2 regions of the Amycolatopsis sp. SB7-3 genome follow, and region 2 is predicted to be linked to the other one. Evidence: riboswitches for the same ligand, from Rfam matches in the RefSeq annotation. Region 2 holds a riboswitch; the other holds the start of a gene.
What was found. Region 2 has a riboswitch for glycine ahead of gcvP (aminomethyl-transferring glycine dehydrogenase). Riboswitches for the same ligand answer to the same signal wherever they lie in the genome.
Positions count from the first base shown of each region.

Region 1: it holds a riboswitch for glycine, as region 2 does, so the genes downstream of both, gcvP (aminomethyl-transferring glycine dehydrogenase) here and gcvP (aminomethyl-transferring glycine dehydrogenase) in region 2, are expected to answer to the same signal.

Region 1 is NZ_JBFPJQ010000002.1:45,237-56,187, forward strand. It holds gene AB8M46_RS18375 (hypothetical protein) at 1-461, opposite strand, end outside; gene AB8M46_RS18380 (adenylate cyclase) at 464-1,432, opposite strand; gene AB8M46_RS18385 (hypothetical protein) at 1,582-1,977, shown strand; gene AB8M46_RS18390 (hypothetical protein) at 1,993-2,376, opposite strand; gene AB8M46_RS18395 (hypothetical protein) at 2,400-2,648, opposite strand; gene AB8M46_RS18400 (hypothetical protein) at 2,689-2,979, shown strand; gene AB8M46_RS18405 (hypothetical protein) at 3,218-3,451, shown strand; gene AB8M46_RS18410 (CDP-alcohol phosphatidyltransferase family protein) at 3,489-4,124, shown strand; gene gcvH (glycine cleavage system protein GcvH) at 4,188-4,571, shown strand; gene garA (glycogen accumulation regulator GarA) at 4,697-5,164, shown strand; gene AB8M46_RS18425 (MerR family transcriptional regulator) at 5,161-5,922, shown strand; gene AB8M46_RS18430 (bifunctional nuclease family protein) at 6,143-6,616, shown strand; gene AB8M46_RS18435 (TetR/AcrR family transcriptional regulator) at 6,695-7,339, opposite strand; gene AB8M46_RS18440 (MerR family transcriptional regulator) at 7,607-8,188, shown strand; glycine riboswitch at 8,235-8,336, shown strand; gene gcvP (aminomethyl-transferring glycine dehydrogenase) at 8,508-10,951, shown strand, end outside.
Region 2 is NZ_JBFPJQ010000001.1:304,927-315,877, reverse strand. It holds gene AB8M46_RS01450 (aldehyde dehydrogenase family protein) at 1-767, shown strand, start outside; gene AB8M46_RS01445 (3-oxoacyl-ACP reductase) at 813-1,580, shown strand; glycine riboswitch at 2,011-2,112, shown strand; gene gcvP (aminomethyl-transferring glycine dehydrogenase) at 2,156-4,987, shown strand; gene gcvT (glycine cleavage system aminomethyltransferase GcvT) at 4,996-6,087, shown strand; gene gcvH (glycine cleavage system protein GcvH) at 6,105-6,482, shown strand; gene glyA (serine hydroxymethyltransferase) at 6,484-7,752, shown strand; gene lipA (lipoyl synthase) at 7,749-8,750, shown strand; gene AB8M46_RS01415 (L-serine ammonia-lyase) at 8,767-10,140, shown strand; gene AB8M46_RS01410 (FadR/GntR family transcriptional regulator) at 10,229-10,939, shown strand; gene AB8M46_RS01405 (SulP family inorganic anion transporter) at 10,913-10,951, opposite strand, start outside.

The DNA.
Region 1 (10,951 bases), on a different contig from region 2:
TCGTAGGACTCGCTCTTCTGCCCGCCGCCACCGCCTTCGAGGAACATCGTGCGCAGCTGCTCGTCCATCCGGTTGTCCGATTCGAACTGCCCGACCTGCAACGGAACCCGGTCGCTGTCGGCGTCGCCGATCGCGCCGAACAGCACCTGCGGGTCGGCCAGATAACCCCGGCGCTTCAGCAGGCCGTGCAGCTTTCCGAGCTTGCCCTGCATGATCCGCGGCACCCGGCGCATCGAACCGGTGACGTCGAACAGCACCGCGATCGGCGTCGAATCGCTGTGGTCGGCCGAATCCCGGCATTCCCGCACGGCGTTCAGCGGGTCCAGCGCGGCCGCGACCTTCCATTCCTTGGCGGGCTTGGAACGAAGATCGGCGGTGTAGCCGAAATCGTCCTCACCCTTGGCCGCGCGGAAGGTCTTCGCGGCGGCGTAGGCGTTGTCGTCCCAGTGTCCGTGTCCCATGGTCAGGCTCCTGTCTCGGGGATGATGAACGGTCGGAAGGTGCGAGGGCCGTACAGGTCGGCGAGCAGTTCGTCGTACTCGTCGAGCAGATCGGCGGCCTCGGGTCGTTGTGCCGGGATCTCCTGGAGACACCACTTGGCGAATTCGCGCTGGCGGGTTTCGCCCGGTGCCAGCAGGTCCAGCATCATGCGGTGGAGCATGTGGACGTCGGTGGCCGAGGTCATCGGCTGTCCTTTGTGGACTTCCGGTGGATAGCGGACGGATTTGTCCGCCGCCAGCGGGAGCGCACCGTCTTCGACGGCGAACGACCAGCCGGCCACGACGATGCCGTGCTGTCCGGGATGGACGAGCACGTTGTCCGCGGTGAGATGGCCGTGGACCACACCCGCCCGGTGCGCGCCGGCCACGGCGCGCAGGAGACGACGGTGCATCCAGGCGTAGTCGCGGCCGTCGAGCCCGCCGGGGAAGGCCTTCCCGATGTCGGCGAGGGTGAGGAAGCCGTCGACGAGCGGATCGAGAACGCTGAACGCGCGATCGCCCCTCGCGACCGGCCCCGACGTGTCGAGCAGCCGCGGGTAGTAGGGGCGGAGCCATCGATGCCGTTCGGTGAAGCCGTCCAGCGCGCGCAACGCGTCCCATTCGGCGTGGATCAACGGGTTGAGCGCCGGATCGCGGACGAGTTTGACCAGATGCGGGCCGGTGGTCCGGTAGGTCGTGGCGACACTGCCCACCGCGTGCGGCGCGACGAGGGTGTAGGCCGACGTCGCCGTGGTGACCGTCTGCCGCCGGGTCCGCTTCCACTCGTCGTGGAGGCGGTTGAGCGTGGCGGCCGCGCGGTGGGCCCGCGCGTCGCCGGGGTTGCGGTCGGGGTGGAGCACGGCCGCCAGTTCGCGGTAGCGATGGCGGGCGAACAGCGCGGCCGGGCCGGCCGCGTCCTCGACCGCCTTCATGGCGTCTTCCCTGGTGAGCATAGTTTGAGTCTAGACGACTCTTACTCCGGCTGGCAAGGGGTGGGTACAAATCCCGTGCAGCTCCGTCGCTTCGGTGAATAGCCTGGAACGGCCGAGAAGAAGGGACTTCCTTGTCAGGTGAACCGGGGACTTCCAGGTTTCTCTTGCAGATGCTGCTGGGCGGGATCCCGCTCGTTTTCCTGTTGTGGGTGGCCGGGGGAGCCCTCGGTGACCGCGTGCGTGAACTGAACACCGGAGAGGACGTCACGGTCACCGCCGTCTCCGGATGTGTCGAGGACGGGCCGCCGATGAGCGGCCGGTTTCCCTACTGCGAGGCCGGGTGGCGGTTCGACGACGGGCGCACCGGACAGGGGAGGATCAACGGCGAGAGGGTCGCGGAAGGCGACAGGATCTTCGCCGGTGACGGATTCGCTTACCCGTCAAGGTCGAATCGGGTCTTGAGCCTGGTGATGGTCGCGTTGTGCGGCCTGGTCCTGCTGGGCATGCTGATCGGACTCGGTGTCCTGTACCGGAAGACCCGGACCTGGCGGCGTCGCGGGAAGTGACGCCGCCGTCCGTGCTCAGCTCCGGGTGGCCTCGATCTGCCGTTCGTCCTCGGTCGAACAGCTCGTCACCGGATCGTTCGGACCGCTGCCGCAGGTCCAGGCCCCGACCACGACCGGGCCCGGCCCCTGCGGTGACGTCGCTTCGGCGGGTGTCAGCTTGGCGAAGTAGTCCTTGAGCACCTGCGTCGCTTCGGCACAGTCGGTCTTCCCCCGGACGACGACCTTGTTCTTCGCGCCTTGGTATCCGGCGACTTCTCCGCACGGCGATCCGGCGAGGGCCTGGTCGGCGGCGGGTGCGGGGGAGGACGGGGGCGGCGCGGCCGCGGGCGCGGGATCGGCGCCGCAACCGCTCAGCAGGACGACGGCGAACGCGGCGGGAAGCACGGCGAGGCTCTTCATGGGCCCTTCTTCTCGGGGATGGTTCATTCGACGGGGACGACGGCGGCGAACACGTTCTGCTCGCCCTTGCTGCAACTCGTGCCGCCCTGGGCGGCGGGAGCGCCGGAGACGCACAGCCAGCCGTCCACGGTCTCGCTGACCGGCTCGTCCGAGCCCGCGGACTGACGGCCGGCGATCCTCTTGTGGAACGCGTCGACGATCCCGGTCGCCTCCGCACAGGAGACGCCGGGTCCGTTGAGCACCTGCAAGGTCAGCCCGCTCGCCGCGGTCACCGTCCCGCAGGAACCCTGTACCGGTTCAGCGGGTTTCGGTTTGGGGGCGGGAGTCGGGGCGGCGGACGGACTCGGCGCGGTTGGGGACGGGATCGGCGGCACCGAAACGCTGGACGCGCTCGTGGGGATCGCGGGCGATGAGACCGGCGTCGAAGTGACAGGCGGTGGCGGGGATTCGCCCGAACAGGCGGCGAGCGTTCCGGCGACGGCGCAGACCGCGAACAGGCGCCGCCACGTTCCCGTGGTCGTCGAGACGGGCAAGGCGATCCTTTCGTCGGCCGGTCGTGGCCGGCCCATTCTGACCCGGCCGGGCCCGATGTCGTGGCATTGAGCCACGTTCGGTTCGCGGGAGGCTATCGCGGCCCCGTCGCCGCGATACGCGAGGACCGGACAATCACTGTCCACTGTGGACAATTAATATGCCGTTCACGGCGCGGCAACACCCTGCTGTCGTCGCGAACCGATCGGACGAATCCGGCGCCGAGCCGTTAACGCGCGGCCCCGTTCTGCCGAAAAGACAAGTAGCGCTCCGGCGTGTCCCAGTCCCCGTCACCGAAACCGTGAGAGCGATGAAGACCGACGAACAGACCGACCCCGCGTCACCCCAGGCCACCGCACCGGCGAGCACGGAGCTTCCCCCGACGGCCCCGTGCACCGTCGTCTGGTGTGGCGGCCGCCCGTACGTCCTGGAGAACTCGGCGGGCCACCATCGCTGGATGGGCACCGACCACCGGGGCAGGCCCGTGGCGCTGACCAGCGCGGACCTGCAACGCCGCGGCTGGACGCACACCCGGGCCAGCTGACGCGGGAGGACCTGCCGCCGCTGGCTAGGCTGAGCGGGTGAGTACGCCCCCCGAACCGAGCGTGACCAGCGAAGAGCCTTCCCTGCTGCGGCAGGCCCTGAATGTCCCCAACATGCTTTCGATCCTCCGGCTCGCCGGGGTGCCGGTCTTCCTGTGGCTGCTCCTCGGCCCTAAGGAGGACGGCTGGGCGCTCGCGCTGCTCGTGTTCAGCGCGCTCACCGACTGGCTCGACGGCAAACTCGCCCGCTGGCTCAACCAGATGTCGCGGCTCGGCCAGCTGCTCGACCCCGCGGCCGACCGGCTCTACATCCTCGCGACCCTCATCGCCTTCCTGATCCGCGACATCATCCCGTGGTGGCTGGTGGTCCCGCTGGTCGTCCGGGAGGCCGTCCTCGGCGTCTGCGTCCTGCTGCTGCGGCGCCGGGGGTTCGCCCCGCCGGAGGTCACCTACATCGGCAAGGGCGCCACCTTCGTGCTGATGTACGCCTTCCCGTTCCTGCTGCTCACCCAGGGCGGCTCCGACATCGCCGCGATCGCCCGGCCGATCGGCTACGCCTTCACGGCATGGGGTGCGGTCCTGTACGTCTATTCAGGCGTGCTGTACGTCGTCCAGACCGTACGGGCGCTGCGCCCGGCCGCTCCCGGCGTGTCGCGGGAGGCGCCGGGCGCGTGACCCGGCGGGATGGGAAACTGCGCGCGTCGGTTTCGAGTGAGGGCATCAGAAAGGGGAGCGGCGTTGTCCACTCCAGAAGAACTGCGGTACACCGAGGAGCACGAGTGGGTCTCCGTGCGCGACGGCGGGCTCGTGCGCGTGGGCATCACGGAGTACGCCCAGGACCAGCTCGGTGACGTGGTGTTCGTCGAACTGCCCGAGGTCGGCAAGCAGGTCGGCTCGGGCGACGCGTTCGGCGAGGTCGAGTCGACCAAGAGCGTCTCGGAGCTGTTCGCCCCGCTCGACGGCGAGGTGGTCGCGGTCAACGACGCGGTGACCGAATCGCCCGAGCTGATCAACAGCGACCCGTACGGCGAAGGCTGGCTGATCGAGCTCCGTCTCGACGACGCGAGCTCGGTGGAATCCCTGCTGGAGGCCGAGGCGTACCAGGCGCTGATCAAGGAATAGCCGCAGGCCGTGGCCCTTCGGGAAGAGTAGGGGGAGCCGCGGGCCGGAGATTCGATCAGGCACGGTACGTTTGACCTCCACACGTTCTTGAGTAGTGGCAACACACATGCGTTAGGAGAGCTCAGGTGAGCACGAACGACGGGCCCGGCGTTCCCCCGGAGCAGTCTCCGGAGCGGACTTCTGTCTTCCGGGCCGACTTCCTGGCCGACGTCGAAGGCACTGAGGCTCCTCCGGCTGCCGAGGCCCCCGTCCAGGGTGTGGACGCGCTGCCCGCGGGTTCCGCGCTGCTGGTCGTCAAGCGGGGCCCGAACGCGGGGTCGCGCTTCCTGCTGGACCGCGACACCACCAGTGCGGGACGGCACCCGGACAGCGACATCTTCCTCGACGACGTCACGGTCTCCCGGCGGCACGCCGAGTTCCGGCGTGAGGGCGGCGAGTTCGTCGTCATCGACGTCGGCAGCCTCAACGGCACCTACGTCAACCGCGAGCCGGTCGACCAGGCCGTCCTCGCCGGTGGCGACGAGGTGCAGATCGGCAAGTTCCGCCTGGTCTTCCTGACCGGCCCGGGTTCCGGGGGCCAGGGGGCACGGTGACGGCGGCCGGGCGGCCTGATCGGGATGCTTCGCAGCGCGATGGGTTGAGCATCGGGGCCGTGCTGGCACAGCTGCGCGGCGACTTCCCCGATGTCACCATCTCCAAGATCCGGTTCCTCGAGGCGGAGGGGCTGGTCCAGCCGGGCCGGACCCCGTCGGGGTACCGGCAGTTCGCTCCGGCGGACGTGGAGCGGTTGCGGTTCGTCCTGTCCGCCCAGCGGGATCACTACCTGCCGCTGAAGGTCATCAAGGAACAGCTGGACGCGGCGGATCGGGGCGCCGCGCCGGAAGCGGCGATGCCGAGGCTGCCGCGGAAACTCGTTTCACTCGACGCCCCCGGGGAGAACGGCGGACTGCCGTCCCCCGGGGACTTCGAGACCGATCGCGAGATCAGGCTGACCGAGGAAGATCTGCTCCGCCAGGCCGGCATCGACGCCGCCACCCTGGCTGAGCTGCGGCAATACGGTCTCGTGCGCCCAGGTGCGGCGGGGTTCTTCGACCCCGACGCGGTCCTCGTGGCGAAGACCGTGAAAGCGATGACCGAATTCGGTATAGAGCCGAGACATCTGCGTGCCTTCCGGGCCGCGGCCGACCGCGAGGTCGGCCTGCTGGAGCAGATCGTGACCCCGGTGTATCGGCATCGTGACGAGGACGCCCAGGCGAGGGGCGACGAAGTCGTCCGGGAGCTCGCCGCCTTGACCGTGGCGTTGCACACGCTCTTGGTGAAGGCCGGAATACGGGCTGTCACGGGCGGTTGAACGGTTCCAGGTGACCGGGAGCCGTTGTGCGGCCACTTGTCAATGCCTGAATGTTCGGCATCCAATGCCGTACCGTGAGAGTCGGGTTTGCCACGGGCGAACCGAGAATGTCGGAGACAGCGAGCACAGCGCTCGGAAGACGGGTAGCGTCGGGACTACCGTCGCTTGGTCGTCGAGACAAGCGTTGCAGCCCGTGCGCACGAGAGGGAGGCGAAGCCCGATGAGCGAGATGCGCGTCGTCGGCGTGCGGGTGGAGCTACCCGCGAATCAGCCGATCTTGTTGCTGCGGGAAACCGAAGGCGAGCGTTACCTGCCGATCTGGATCGGCTCGGTGGAGGCCACCGCCATCGCCTTGGAGCAGCAGGGAGTCCGCCCGGCCCGTCCGCTGACCCATGACCTGCTCAAGGAGGTCATCGGCGCACTGGGCCGTGAGCTGGAACAGGTCGTCATCACCGACCTGAAGGAAGGCACGTTCTTCGCGGAACTGGTCTTCGACGGGGACATCCGGGTTTCGGCGCGGCCGAGCGATTCGGTGGCGCTGGCGCTGCGGGTGGGGGTGCCCATCCACGCCGTCGACGCGGTGCTGGAGGAGGCGGGCCTCATCATCCCCGACGAGCAGGAGGACGAGGTCGAGAAGTTCCGCGAGTTCCTCGACTCGGTCTCGCCGGAGGACTTCCGCGGCGCGGACACCTGATCCCGAGAACTCGATCGAAGGGGCGGCGCCTGGTGGTGCCGCCCCTTCTTCGTAGGCGTTTAGTCCTCTGAATGCGGATCAGGCGGCGGTCGCCTTGAGGAACAGGTCGGCCAGCTCGCGGCCATACCGCTCCAGGTCCAGCTTCGGATCCGCCGCGAACTTCGCCGCGACGCCGTCGATGGCCTGCGCGATCGACAGCGCCATCACGTCCGCCGCGAAGTCGCCGAAAGCGCCTTCCTGCTGGCCCTGGCGCAGCTGACGTTCGAGCCGTCCGGTCCGGAACTCCTCGACGAGCGGCGCCGACATGAACCAGCCCTCGGCGTCCGAGCCGCTCGAAGCCATCTCGACCATGACCCGTACCAGTTCCGGGTACGAGCCGAGGAAGGCGATCTCCGCCTCGATGTAGCCGCGCAGCAGCCCGGCACGGTCGGTCGTGCCCTCGATGCGCTCCTCGAGGAACTTGTCCTTCATCCCGGTCGCGGTGGTGACCACGGCCTGCATCAGGCCGGCCTTGTTGGTGAAGTGGTAGGAGATGATCCGGGTGCTGGACAGCCCGGCCCGCTCCTTGATCTTCGCGAACGACGTCTTGTGGTAGCCGAAGTCGGCGATCGTCGCGATCGCGGCCCCGACGATCTGGGCCCGCCGGGCCGCCTCGGTGACCGAGAGCCCCAGCTCCGCCTGAACCTCTTGCAGGGCACTTTGGGTGGAGGGATTTACTTGCATGAGTAAAAATTAACACGGCTGAGTAAATCCGGCAAGCGTGCGGCCGAACGGGGGACTGTCCTCGACAAGCCTCAAGAAGAGCTTGAGGCCGACCGCGCGTCGCGTTGACCGGTTTGCCGGACGCGCTTACCGTCAATGAAGGTGAATCGCCAAGGTGTGATTCGGATGTCTGGGGCATTCGTCTTGACGAGGAACTCCGGTGCGGACTCCCGTGGGTCCGCGCGGCTTTGTTCGCCGGCCGCCAGGTCGGGCGAGGGGAGGCATGGCGTGGTCGAGGCTGGTAGCCCTCAAGAGCCGCTCGTTCCGGTCGCTGACGGCGAGCAGGGCGAGCTGTTCCCCGACTCTTCCCTCCCGGACGAACTCGTCGGCTACCGCGGCCCGGCCGCCTGCCAGATCGCCGGGATCACCTACCGGCAGCTCGACTACTGGGCCCGAACGAAGCTGGTCGCGCCGAGCATCCGCACGGCGCACGGTTCCGGTTCGCAGCGGCTCTACTCGTTCAAGGACATCCTCGTCCTGAAGGTGGTCAAGCGGCTGCTGGACACCGGTGTCTCCCTGCAGAACATCCGCGTCGCCGTCGACCATCTGCGCCTGCGCGGCGTCCGTGACCTCGCCAAGGTCACCCTGTTCTCGGACGGCACCACCGTCTACGAGTGCACCTCGCCCGAAGAGATCGTCGATTTACTCCAGGGCGGGCAGGGCGTCTTCGGCATCGCGGTCAGCGGCGCGATGCAGGAGATCAGCGGCACCATCCACGAGTTCCCGGCCGAACGGGCCGACGGCGGCGTGATCGAAACGGTCACGCCGGACGAGCTCACGCAGCGCCGCAACGCCCGTCGCACCGGCTGATCATGAGGCCGCGCGAGCGGCAGGGTAGGCTCACTTCCGCGGTCGACGAATCCGCGCGGGAGAGACCGAGTCGATAACCGTTGAGCTCGGCGCCGAAGGAGCAAGTCCTCCCCGGAACCTCTCAGGCACCCTGGACCGCGCGGAAGAGACGCCTCTGGAAAGTGGTTCGCCAGGTCACAGCCTGGCGGCCCCGCCGACGGTGCAAGCCCGGCTCAACACTCGGGCGAAACTCTCAGGCGCCCCCTCGGGGGTACGGACAGAGTGGGGAGGGCCAGGACAATCCGTCCCGGCCCCACCCCCGCGTCTTGGGAGGTCCCCGATGGAGCCTGTTTCACTGGCCGCTCTCGAATCCGGAACCCCCTTCGCGGACCGGCACATCGGTCCCGGCGCCGAAGAGCTCGCGCGCATCCTGGACGTCGTCGGCGTCGCCTCCCTCGAAGAGCTCGCCGAGCGGGCCGTCCCCGCGTCGCTGCGGGAGTCCGCGACGCCGCCGGATCTGCCGCCACCCGCCACCGAGACCGGCGCGCTCGCCGAGCTCCGCGCACTGGCCGCGCGCAACCGGCCGATGGTCCAGATGATCGGCCTCGGCTACCACGACACCGTGACCCCGCCGGTGATCCGCCGCAACGTGCTGGAGAGCCCGGCCTGGTACACCGCGTACACGCCGTATCAGCCGGAGATCTCGCAAGGCCGCCTCGAAGCGCTGCTCAACTTCCAGACCATGGTCGCCGACCTGACCGGGCTGCCGATCGCGAACGCGTCCATGCTGGACGAGGCGACCGCCGCGGCCGAGGCGATGACACTGGTCCGCCGGGCGGGCAAGGCGAAATCGAGCCGGTTCGTGGTCGACGAGGACACCCTTCCCCAGACGATCGAGGTGCTGCGCACCCGTGCCGAACCGCTCGGCATCGACCTGGTGACCGCGGACCTGTCCCAGGGCATCACCGGGCTCGGGCTCGGCGGCGACTTCTTCGGGGTCCTGCTGTCGTATCCGGGCGCCTCGGGGGTCGTCCGCGAATGGGACCACACGATCGCCGAGGTCAAGGCGCTCGGCGCCGCCGTGGTGATGGCCGCGGATCCGCTCGCGCTGACCCTGCTGCGGTCGCCCGGTGAACTCGGCGCCGACGTCGCCATCGGGTCGACGCAGCGGTTCGGGGTCCCGATGGGCTTCGGCGGACCGCACGCGGCGTACCTCGCCGTCCGGCAGGGGCTCGAACGGCAGCTGCCCGGACGGCTGGTCGGGGTGTCGAAGGACGCCGACGGCGCCTCCGCGTACCGGCTCGCGCTGCAGACCCGTGAGCAGCACATCCGCCGCGAAAAGGCGACGAGCAACATCTGTACCGCCCAGGTGCTCTTAGCGGTCATCGCGTCGATGTACGCGGTGTACCACGGTCCCGAAGGGCTGCGCGCCATCGCGAACCGCGCGCACCGGATGGCCACGGTGCTCGCGGCGGGCCTCGCCGAAAGCGGTGTCGACGTCGTGCACTGCGAATTCTTCGACACCGTCACGGTTTCCGTCCCGGGCCGCGCGGCGGGGATCGTCGGCACGGCGCGGGAACTCGGGGTCAACCTGAGGCTCGTGGACTCCGACCACGTCGCCGTCGCCTGCGACGAGACGACCACCCGTGAGCATCTTTCCCTGGTGTGGAAGGCGTTCGGCGTCGCGGTGTCCGATGTGGACTCGCTCGACGCGGACACCGCGGACGGCTTCCCGCCGGATCTGCGCCGCACCAGCGACTACCTGACCCATCCCGTCTTCCACGCGCACCGCTCGGAAACGGCGCTGCTCCGGTACCTGAGGGCGTTGTCCGACAAGGACGTCGCGCTCGACCGGAGCATGATCCCGCTGGGCTCCTGCACGATGAAGCTCAACGCCACGGCCGAGATGGAGCCGATCACCTGGCCCGAGTTCGCCGGTCTGCATCCGTTCGCACCCGCCGAGGACGCGGCCGGCCTGCTCACCGTCGTGAAGGACCTGGAGCGCTGGCTCGCCGGTATCACCGGCTACGACGCGGTCTCCCTGCAGCCGAACGCCGGAAGCCAGGGCGAGTTCGCCGGGCTGCTGGCCATCCGCGCGTACCACCGCGAACGCGGGAACGCCGCGCGTGACGTCTGCCTGATCCCTTCCAGCGCGCACGGGACGAACGCCGCCAGCGCGGTCATGGCCGGGATGCGGGTGGTCGTCGTGAAATGCGACGACGAGGGCAACATCGACCTGGGTCATCTCAAGTCCACTGTGGACGAGCACGCGGACGACCTCGCCGCGATCATGATCACCTATCCCTCCACGCACGGCGTGTACGAGGACACCGTCCGCGAGGTCTGCGCGCTGGTGCACGACGCGGGCGGCCAGGTGTACGTCGACGGCGCGAACCTGAACGCGCTGATCGGGGTGGCGCAGTACGGGAAATTCGGCGCCGACGTCTCGCATCTCAACCTGCACAAGACCTTCTGCATCCCGCACGGCGGCGGCGGACCGGGCATCGGCCCGATCGGCGTCCGCGCGCATCTAGCGCCGTACCTGCCGAACCACCCGCTGCAGCCGGACGCGGGCCCGGCCACCGGGGTGGGGCCGATCAGCGCCGCGCCGTGGGGGAGCGCGTCGATCCTCCCGATCTCCTGGGCCTACGTCCGGATGATGGGCGCCGAAGGCTTGAAGCGGGCGACGCTGACCGCGGTCGCGCACGCCAACTACGTCGCCAAACGTCTCGCCGCGCACTACCCGGTGCTGTACTCCGGGCACGACGGCCTCGTCGCGCACGA
Region 2 (10,951 bases):
CGGTGCGGAAGGTGGTGTTCACCGGCTCCACCGAGGTCGGCAAGCAGATCATGGCGGGCTGTGCCGCGCAGGTGAAGCGGGTGACGCTGGAGCTCGGCGGCAAGAACGCGAACATCGTGTTCGCCGACGCCGACCTGGAGAAGGCCGCCGCCACCGCGCCGTACGGCGTCTTCGACAACGCCGGGCAGGACTGCTGCGCGCGGTCGCTGATCCTGGTGCAGTCGAGCGTGTACGAGAAGTTCATGGAGCTGCTGGAACCCGCGGTGAACGGCGTCGTCGTCGGGGATCCGCGGCTGGAGGTCACCGAGATGGGCCCGCTGATCTCGGCGGGGCATCACGCGAAGGTGTCGTCCTATGTGGACGATTCCGCGCCGGTCGCCTTCCGGGGCAACGCGCCCGTCGGTCCCGGGTACTGGTTCGCGCCGACCGTCGTCACCCCGCCGGACCTGCGGCATCCGCTGGCGTCCGAGGAGATCTTCGGCCCGGTCGTCGCCGTGGTCCCGTTCGACGGCGAGGCGGACGCGGTGACCATGGCCAACCGGACCGAGTACGGGCTGTCCGGCTCGATCTGGACGCGCGACGTCGGCCGCGCCTTCCGCGTCGCGCGCGGTGTCGAGGCCGGGAACCTGTCGGTCAACTCGCATTCGTCCGTCCGGTACTGGACGCCGTTCGGCGGGTTCAAGCAGTCCGGGCTGGGCCGTGAGCTGGGGCCGGACGCCGTCGACGCCTTCACCGAGACCAAGAACCTTTTTATCAGCACAGAGTGAGCTGGTCTCTTTTCGTATCAAGACCATCAGCACGGAGGAATAGGAATGGTTCAGCGTTTCGAAGGCCGCGTCGCCGTCATCACCGGCGGCAGCAGCGGGATCGGCCTCGCCACCGCGCGGCGGCTGGCGAGCGAAGGCGCGAAGGTCGTCATCGGCGACATCTCCGCCGAGGCGGGCAAGGCCGCGGCCGACGAGGTCGGTGGCCTGTTCGTGCAGGCCGACGTCACCGACGCCGAGCAGGTCGAGGCCCTGTTCCAGACCACTGTGGACACCTTCGGCTCGGTCGACGTCGCGTTCAACAACGCCGGTATCTCCCCGCCCGAGGACGACTCGATCCTCACCACGGGTATCGACGCGTGGGAGAAGGTGCAGAAGGTCAACCTGACGTCGGTGTACCTGTGCTGCAAGGCGGTCCTGCCGCATATGCAGCGGCAGGGGAAGGGCTCGATCATCAACACGGCGTCGTTCGTCGCGGTGATGGGCGCGGCGACGTCGCAGATCTCGTACACCGCGTCCAAGGGCGGGGTGCTGGCGATGAGCCGGGAACTGGGTGTGCAGTTCGCGCGGGAGAACATCCGGGTGAACGCGCTGTGCCCGGGTCCGGTGAACACGCCGCTGCTCAAGGAACTGTTCGCGAAGGACCCCGAGCGGGCCGCGCGGCGGCTGGTGCACGTGCCGGTCGGGCGGTTCGCGGAGCCGGAGGAGATCGCGGGCGCGGTCGCGTTCCTGGCGAGCGACGACGCCTCGTTCATCACCGCTTCGCAGTTCCTGGTGGACGGGGGCATCTCGGGCGCCTACGTCACCCCGCTCTGAACCCCGCCCGCATTTAGTCCTCTAAATGCGGTGCTCCTCGGCTCCTCTGTCCGTGAAGGCCTCCTTCCCTACTCTCAAGGTAGGGAAGGAGGCCTTCGCGGACTCGGGGCCGGCCGTCGCGCTCGGTCCTGGGGGCCGAAGGACGCTTTCCCCTCGTCTCATGCGGTGAAGGGGTCCTTCACCCCGGGCCCAGCTGTGCCCGGCCCGCATTTAGTCCTCTGAATGTGGGCCGGAACTCGCGTGATCAGAGCCGGAACACGCAAGTGACGTCGTCGGTGGGAAGTAGACGCGCGCTGAACAGGCCAGGTACGGTGTGCGCACAACTGCAGATCGGGCCGTCGAGCTGGAGCGGGAGAGCCCCCACGAACGTGGTGGGGCACCGAAGGAGCAAACTCCCCGGAATCTCTCAGGTACCCACTACCGCTTCACGCGAGGCCACTCTGGAAAGCAGGCGCGCAAGTGCGCCTCACCCAAGGTGAAAGCCACCCTCATCGGTGGTGAAACTCTCAGGTGCCATGACAGAGGGGGAGTTCCCAGCGCACCGGTCTATCCGGCGCCTGACCCAAGGAGCTCCCTTGACCAGTACGTCCTTCGACGACCGGCACATCGGCCCCTCGGAGTCCGAGCAGGCCAAGATGCTCGCCGAGGTCGGCTTCGGCAGTCTCGATGCCCTGGTGCAGGCCGCGGTGCCGTCCGCGATCCGCGTCACCCGCGACCTCGACCTTCCCCCCGCCGCGTCCGAAGAGGACGCCATCGCCGAGCTTCGCGCGCTCGCCGCGCTCAACAAGCCGATGACGCAGATGATCGGCCTCGGCTTCCACGACACGGTCACCCCGGCGGTCATCCGCCGCAACGTGCTGGAGAACCCGGCCTGGTACACGGCGTACACGCCGTATCAGCCGGAGATCTCGCAGGGCCGTCTCGAAGCCCTCCTCAACTTCCAGACCATGGTCTCCGAGCTGGCCGGTCTCGCCACCGCGAACGCCTCCCTGCTCGACGAGTCCACCGCAGTCGCCGAGGCCGTCATGCTGATGCGCCGCGCGTCGAAGGCGAAGTCGAACAAGGTCGTCCTCGACGCCGAATGCCTGCCGCAGACCATCGCCGTCGTCCGCACCCGCGCCGAGGCCATGGGCGTCGAGGTCGAGGTCCGTGACCTGCTCACCGGCCTGCCGGAGGAGTTCTTCGGCGTCGTCGTCCAGTACCCGGGCGCTTCCGGCGTGCTGCGCGGCGCGGGCTTCTACTCCGCCATCTCCGAGACCGCGAAGGCCGCCGGCGCGCTGTACACCGTCGCCGCCGACCTGCTCGCCCTCACCCTGATCACCGCGCCGGGTGAGTTCGGCGCCGACATCGCCGCCGGTTCCACCCAGCGCTTCGGTGTCCCGCTCGGCTACGGCGGCCCGCACGCCGGGTACATGGCCGTCCGCGCCGGGCTCGAGCGCTCGCTGCCGGGTCGCCTGGTCGGCGTCTCGGTCGACGCCGACGGCAACCCCGCGTACCGCCTCGCCCTGCAGACCCGCGAGCAGCACATCCGCCGCGAGAAGGCCACCTCCAACATCTGTACCGCGCAGGTCCTGCCCGCCGTGCTCGCCGCGATGTACGCGGTCTACCACGGTCCGGACGGCCTCAAGCGCATCGCGACCCGCGTCCACGAACTCGCCGCCGGACTGGCGGGAGCCCTCCGCGAGGGCGGCGTCGAGGTCGTCCACGAGGGCTTCTTCGACACCGTCCTCGCCCGCATGCCCGGCCAGGCCGAAGCGGTCGTCGCGGTCGCGCGCGAGCACGGGATCAACCTCGGCCCGGTCGACGCCGACCACGTCCGCATCGCGGTCGACGAGGTCACCACGCCCGCGATCATCGCCAAGGTGCTCAACGCGTTCGGGATCGAAAACCCGGCCGGAAGCGCCCAGGCCCTGCCCGCGGGCCTCGGCCGCCAGAGCGAGTACCTCACCCACGAGGTCTTCCACTCGCACCGCTCCGAGACCGCGATGCTGCGTTACCTGCGGAGCCTTTCGGACCTCGACTACGCGCTCGACCGCGGCATGATCCCGCTCGGCTCCTGCACGATGAAGCTCAACGCCACCACCGAGATGGAGCCGATCAGCTGGCGCGAGTTCGCGGGGATCCACCCGTTCGCGCCCGCCGACCAGGCCGAGGGCTACCACACCCTGGTCGAGCAGCTGTCCGGCTGGCTCGCCGAGGTCACCGGCTACGACAAGGTGTCGCTGCAGCCGAACGCGGGCAGCCAGGGCGAGCTCGCCGGTCTGCTCGCGATCCGCGCGTACCACCACGCCAACGGCCAGACCGAACGCGAGGTCTGCCTGATCCCGTCGTCCGCGCACGGCACGAACGCCGCCTCCGCGGTGATGGCCGGGATGCGCGTCGTCGTGGTCAAGTGCACCGACGAAGGCAACGTCGACCTCGAAGACCTGCGGGCCAAGGTCGAGGCCAACCGCGACACGCTGTCCGCGATCATGGTCACGTACCCGTCCACGCACGGCGTGTACGAGAACGGCATCGACGAGCTGGCCAAGATCGTCCACGACGCGGGCGGCCAGGTCTACGTAGACGGCGCGAACCTCAACGCGCTGCTCGGGCTCGCCAAGCCGGGTGAGTTCGGCGGCGACGTATCGCACCTGAACCTGCACAAGACCTTCTGCATCCCGCACGGCGGCGGCGGCCCCGGCGTCGGCCCGGTCGCGGTGCGGGCGCACCTCGCGCCGTACCTGCCGAACCACCCGCTGCTGGAGAAGGCGGGCCCCGAGACCGGTGTCGGCCCGATCAGCGCCGCTCCGTACGGCTCGGCGTCGATCCTGCCGATCTCGTGGGCGTACGTCCGCATGATGGGCGCGGGCGGGCTCACCGCCGCGACGCAGGTCGCCGTGCTCGCCGCGAACTACGTGGCCAAACGCCTCAACCAGCACTACCCGGTGCTCTACACCGGCCAGGACGGCCTGGTCGCGCACGAGTGCATCCTCGACCTGCGCGGGCTCACCAAGGAGACCGGCGTCAGCGTCGACGACGTCGCGAAGCGCCTGATCGACTACGGCTTCCACGCCCCGACCATGTCGTTCCCGGTCGCGGGCACGCTGATGGTCGAGCCGACCGAATCCGAGGACCTCGGCGAGATCGACCGCTTCATCGCGGCGATGATCGCCATCCGCGCGGAGATCGACGCCGTCGCGCAGGGCAAATGGGCGGCGGACAACAGCCCGCTGCGCAACGCCCCGCACACCGCCGAGACCCTCGTCGGCGACTGGGACCTGCCCTACGACCGCGAACTGGCGGTGTACCCCGCCGGAGTGAACCGCAAGTCCAAGTACTGGCCTCCGGTGCGCCGCATCGACGGTGCGCGCGGGGACCGTAACCTCGTCTGCTCCTGCCCGCCGCTCAACGCCTACGAGAACTGAGGCACTTGATGTCGAAAGAGACGTCCCTGCACGGAGTCCACAAAGGACTGGGTGCGCTGTTCACCGATTTCGCGGGCTGGTCGATGCCGATCCGCTATTCCAGCGAACTGGCGGAGCACAAGGCGGTCCGCGAGGCCGCCGGTCTGTTCGACCTGTCGCATATGGCCGAGATCGAGGTGACCGGCCCGCAGGCCGCCGACACCCTCGATTACGCGCTGGTCGGCAACCTGTCCGGCGTGAAGCCGGGCCGGGCGCGCTACACGATGATCTGCGACGAGAACGGCGGCGTGCTGGACGACCTGGTCGTCTACCGCCTCGCCGACGAGAAGTTCCTGGTCGTGGCCAACGCGGGCAACGCCGCCGTGGTCGCGGAGGCGCTGGCCGAGCGGGTCTCCGGGTTCGACGCGGTCGTCGAGAACAAGTCCGAGGACGTCGCGCTGATCGCCGTCCAGGGCCCGAAGGCCGTCGAGATCCTCGGTGCCGTCACCGACGCCGACCTGGGCGCGCTCAAGTACTACGCGAGCGTCCCGGCCGTCGTGAAGGGCCACGACGTCCTGCTGGCCCGCACCGGCTACACCGGCGAGGACGGCTTCGAGCTGTACGTCCCGGCCGGTGAGGCTCCCGCCGTCTGGCGCATCCTCACCGAGGCCGGCGAGCCGCACGGCCTGCTCCCGGCGGGTCTCGCCTGCCGCGACACCCTGCGTCTCGAAGCCGGAATGCCGTTGTACGGCAACGAACTCAGCCTCCAGCTGAGCCCGTTCGAGGCAGGCCTCGGCCGGGTGGTCAAGTTCGAGAAGCCGAACGACTTCGTCGGCAAGGCCGCGCTCGAAGAGCTGTCCAAGAAGGACGTTCCCCGCGTCCGCGTCGGGCTCAAGGGCTCCGGCCGCCGCGCGCCGCGTCACGGCTACACCGTCCTGGCGGGCGAGACCGAGATCGGCGAGGTCACCAGCGGTGCCCTCTCGCCGACGCTGGGTTACCCGATCGCCATGGCCTACGTGGACCGGGAGCACTCCGAGCCCGGCACCGAGCTTTCCGTCGACATCCGGGGCCGTATCGAGCCCGTCGAGGTCGTCGCCCTGCCCTTCTACTCCCGCGCCTGAAAGGCCCTTGAACGACCATGAGCATCCCCCAGGACCTGAAGTACACGAAGGAACACGAGTGGCTGAACGTCGCCGACGGCGTCGCCACCGTGGGCATCACCGCCTTCGCCGCCGAGTCGCTCGGTGACATCGTGTTCGTCCAGCTCCCCTCGGTCGGCGACACCGTCACCGCCGGCGAGGTGTTCGGCGAGGTCGAGTCGACCAAATCGGTCAGCGAGCTGTACGCACCCGTGGACGGCGAGGTCGTCGAGGTGAACGAGGCCACAACGGACACCCCCGAGCTCATCAACTCGGACCCGTACGCCGAAGGATGGCTCCTGAAGGTGCGTCTGTCCGGCGACGTGCCCGCCCTGCTCGACGCCCAGGCGTACGCCGTCTTGACCCAGGAGAACTGAGATGTTCAACGCTGCCCTGTCCGATGTGGACCCCGAGGTCGCCACCGCCGTCGCGGCCGAACTCGACCGGCAGCAGTCGACCCTGGAGATGATCGCCTCGGAGAACTTCGCCCCGGTGGGCGTGCTCGAGGCGCAGGGTTCGGTGCTGACGAACAAGTACGCCGAGGGCTACCCCGGCCGCCGCTACTACGGCGGTTGTGAGCACGTCGACGTCATCGAGCAGCTGGCGATCGACCGCGCGAAGGCCCTCTTCGGCGCCGAGCACGCCAACGTCCAGCCCCACTCGGGCGCGCAGGCCAACGCCGCCGCGATGGTCTCGGTGCTCAACCCCGGCGACACCATCCTCGGTCTCGACCTCGCCCACGGCGGTCACCTGACCCACGGGATGAAGATCAACTTCTCGGGCAAGCTCTACAACGTCGTCGCGTACCACGTCGACAAAGAGACCGGGATCGTCGACATCGAGGAGATCGAGCGCCTCGCCAAGGAGCACAAGCCGAAGCTGATCATCGCCGGCTGGTCGGCGTACCCGCGTCAGCTCGACTTCGCCGAGTTCCGCCGTATCGCCGACGAGGTCGGGGCGAAGGTCATGGTCGACATGGCGCACTTCGCCGGTCTGGTCGCGGCCGGGCTCCACCCGAGCCCGGTGCCCTACGCCGACATCGTCACCACGACCACGCACAAGACCCTCGGCGGCCCGCGCGGCGGCATCATCCTGTCCCGCCAGGAACTCGCCAAGAAGATCAACTCGGCGGTGTTCCCCGGTCAGCAGGGCGGCCCGCTGGAGCACGTCATCGCCGCCAAGGCCGTCGCGCTCAAGATCGCCGCGAGCGAGGAGTTCCGCGAGCGCCAGCAGCGTGTGCTCGAAGGCGCGAAGATCCTGGCCGACCGCTTGTCGCGCACGGACTGCAGCGAGGCCGGCGTCCGCGTGCTGACCGGCGGGACCGACGTGCACCTGGTGCTCGTCGATCTGGTCAACTCCACTTTGGACGGTCAGCAGGCCGAGGACCGGCTGCACTCGGTCGGTATCACGGTCAACCGCAACGCCGTCCCGTTCGACCCGCGTCCGCCGATGGTCACCTCCGGCCTGCGGATCGGCACCCCGGCGCTGGCGACCCGCGGCTTCGGCGCCGAGGACTTCGCCGAGGTGGCCGACATCATCGCCGAGGCGCTGCGCCCGGACTTCGACGAGGACCTGCGCCAGTCGCTGGCCTCCCGGGTCGAACTGCTGGCCAAGAAGCACCCGCTGTACGCGGACCTCGGCCGATGAGCGCGCTCCCCGAGGGGCGCAAACTTCTCCGGCTGGAAGTCCGCAACGCGCAGACCCCGATCGAGAAGAAGCCGCCGTGGATCAAGACCCGGGCCCGCATGGGTCCGGAGTTCACGGAGCTCAAGGGCTTGGTCAAGCGTGAAGGCCTCCACACCGTGTGTGAGGAGGCCGGTTGCCCCAACATCTACGAGTGCTGGGAAGACCGTGAGGCGACGTTCCTGATCGGTGGGGACCAGTGCACCCGGCGCTGTGATTTCTGTCAGATCGACACGGGCAAGCCGGAGGCGCTGGACCGGACCGAGCCGCGCAAGGTGGCGGAGTCGGTGCAGGCGATGGGCTTGCGCTACTCGACGGTGACCGGTGTGGCGCGTGACGATCTGGAGGATGGCGGTGCGTGGCTGTACGCGGAGACCGTCCGTCAGATCCATGCGTTGAACCCGGGTACGGGTGTGGAGCTGTTGATTCCGGATTTCAACGCGGATCCGGAGCAGCTGGCGGAGGTGTTCGGTTCGCGGCCGGAGGTTCTGGCGCACAACGTCGAGACGGTGCCGCGGATCTTCAAGCGCATCCGTCCCGGCTTCCGCTACGCGCGATCGTTGGAGGTTATCACGAAGGCTCGTGAGGCCGGTCTGGTGACGAAGTCGAATCTGATCCTCGGTATGGGTGAGACGCCGGAGGAGGTGGCTCCGGCGATGAAGGATCTGGTCGACGCGGGCTGCGAGATCCTCACGATCACCCAGTACCTGCGCCCCTCACCGCGTCACCACCCGGTGGACCGCTGGGTCAAGCCGGAAGAGTTCGTCGAGCACTCGAAGGCAGCCGAAGCGATGGGCTTCGCTGGTGTGATGGCCGGGCCGCTCGTACGCTCGTCTTATCGGGCCGGTCGCCTTTTCGCCCAGACGAAGGCCCACCGCGGCGAAGCGCTGTCGGAGAATTTGGCCCATCTCGCCGCCGAAGGGCCCGCGGCCCAAGAGGCCAGCTCACTGCTGGCCAGATAGGAAGGAGGGCAGATCAATGGCGATCAGCGTCTTCGACCTGTTTTCGATCGGCATCGGCCCCTCCAGCTCCCACACGGTGGGCCCGATGCGCGCCGCACTGACCTTTGTGGACGGTCTGGCGGCCGACGGTGACCTCACCGCGACGGCACGCGTCCAGAGCGAGCTTTTCGGCTCGCTCGGCGCGACCGGGTTCGGGCACGGCAGCGACAAGGCCGTGCTGCTCGGGCTGTCCGGGGAGCGTCCGGAGGAGATCGACACCGACACCGTGCCCGGCAAGATCGCGGCGATCCGCGAATCCTGCCGGCTGAAGGTGCGGGGCGAGCACGAGATCGTGTTCACCGAGGACACCGACCTGACCATGCACCGGCGGAAATCCTTGCCGGCGCACCCGAACGGGATGATCTTCCGCGCGTTCGACGCCGACGGGAAGGTGCTGCGCGAGCGCACCTACTACTCCGTCGGCGGCGGGTTCGTCCGCGACGAGTCCTACGAGACCGACACCGTCGTCGTCGAGGACTCGACGAAGCTGGAGTTCCCGTTCCGCACCGGCGCGGATCTGCTGAAGCACTGCGAGGACACCGGGCTGCCGATCAGCGAGATCATGCTGCGCAACGAACTCGCGTGGCGCACCCGCGAGGAGATCCGCGAAGGGCTGCTGGAGATCTGGCAGGTCATGGCGGAATGCGTGCGCAACGGCTGCGAGCACGAGGGCGTCCTGCCGGGCGGCCTGAAGGTGCCGCGGCGCGCGAAGGCGTTGCACGAGAAGCTGCTCGCGGAGGACGGCGTCGGCGATCCGCTGTACGCGATGGACTGGGTGAGCCTGTACGCGCTGGCGGTCAACGAGGAGAACGCCGCGGGTGGCCGCGTCGTCACCGCGCCGACCAACGGCGCGGCGGGGATCATCCCGGCCGTTCTGCACTACTACCAGCGGTTCATCCGGGGTTCGTCGGACGACGGCATCGTGACGTTCATGCTCACCGCGGGCGCGATCGGCTCGATCCTCAAGCAGACGGGGTCGATCTCGGGCGCCGAGGTCGGTTGCCAGGGTGAGGTCGGTTCGGCCAGCGCCATGGCCGCCGCCGGGCTCACCGAGGTCCTCGGCGGTTCACCCGCGCAGGTGGAGAACGCCGCCGAGATCGGCGTCGAGCACCATCTGGGGCTCACGTGCGACCCTGTCGGAGGGCTGGTGCAGATCCCGTGCATCGAACGCAACGCCGTCGGCGCGTCGAAGGCGATCCACGCGGCGCGGATGGCGATGCGCGGCGACGGTTCGCACGTCGTGACGCTGGACAAGGCGATCAAGACGATGCGCGAGACCGGCGCCGACATGAGCGTGAAGTACAAGGAGACCGCGCGCGGCGGCCTCGCCGTGAACGTCATCGAATGCTGATGCCCCGCGTTTAGTCCTCTGGATGCGGTAGTTGCACACGCAAGTACCGCATCCAGAGGACGAATTGCGGGCCGCCTAAACTCGAGTGGTGGAGTCGAAAGCGGGTGACGCGCTGTTCCGCCCGGTGCGCGCGGGCAACGCCTTCGAGGAGACCGTCGAAAGACTGCTCCAGGCGATCCGGCTGGGCGTGGTGGGCGCGGGGGAGCGGCTGCCCTCGGAACGTGAGCTCGCCGAGCGGCTCGGGGTCAGCCGGGTGACGCTGCGCGAGGCGATCCGCGCGCTGTCCGACGCGGGTTACGTCGAGTCGCGGCGCGGACGGTACGGCGGCACGTTCGTCAACGACGTCCTGCCCGACCCGCCCGCCGCCGACGGCCGGAAGGTCGACAACGCCACGCTGGAGGACGCGCTCGGCCTCCGGCACGTCCTGGAGACCGGCGCCGCCGAGATGGCGGCCTCGCGTTCGCTCAGCCCGGCCGACCGGCAGCATCTGACCAGCACGCTCGCCGAGGCCGCGGCGGCCGACGTCGGCGACTACCGGCGCAGGGATTCGCGGCTGCATCTGGCGATCGCCGAGGTCACCGCGTCCGGCTCGCTGACCACGGCGATGGCCGACGCGCGGATGCGGGTCAACCAGCTGCTCGACATGATCCCGTTGCTGGAACCGAACCTGGAGCATTCCAACGCCCAGCACGAGGCCATCGTCGACGCGATCCTCGCCGGGGACTCCGAGGCGGCCCGCCGGGCGATGACGGAACACGTCGAAGGGACCGCGTCACTGCTTCGCGCGTTCCTCGCTTGAGGTCAGCAGCGC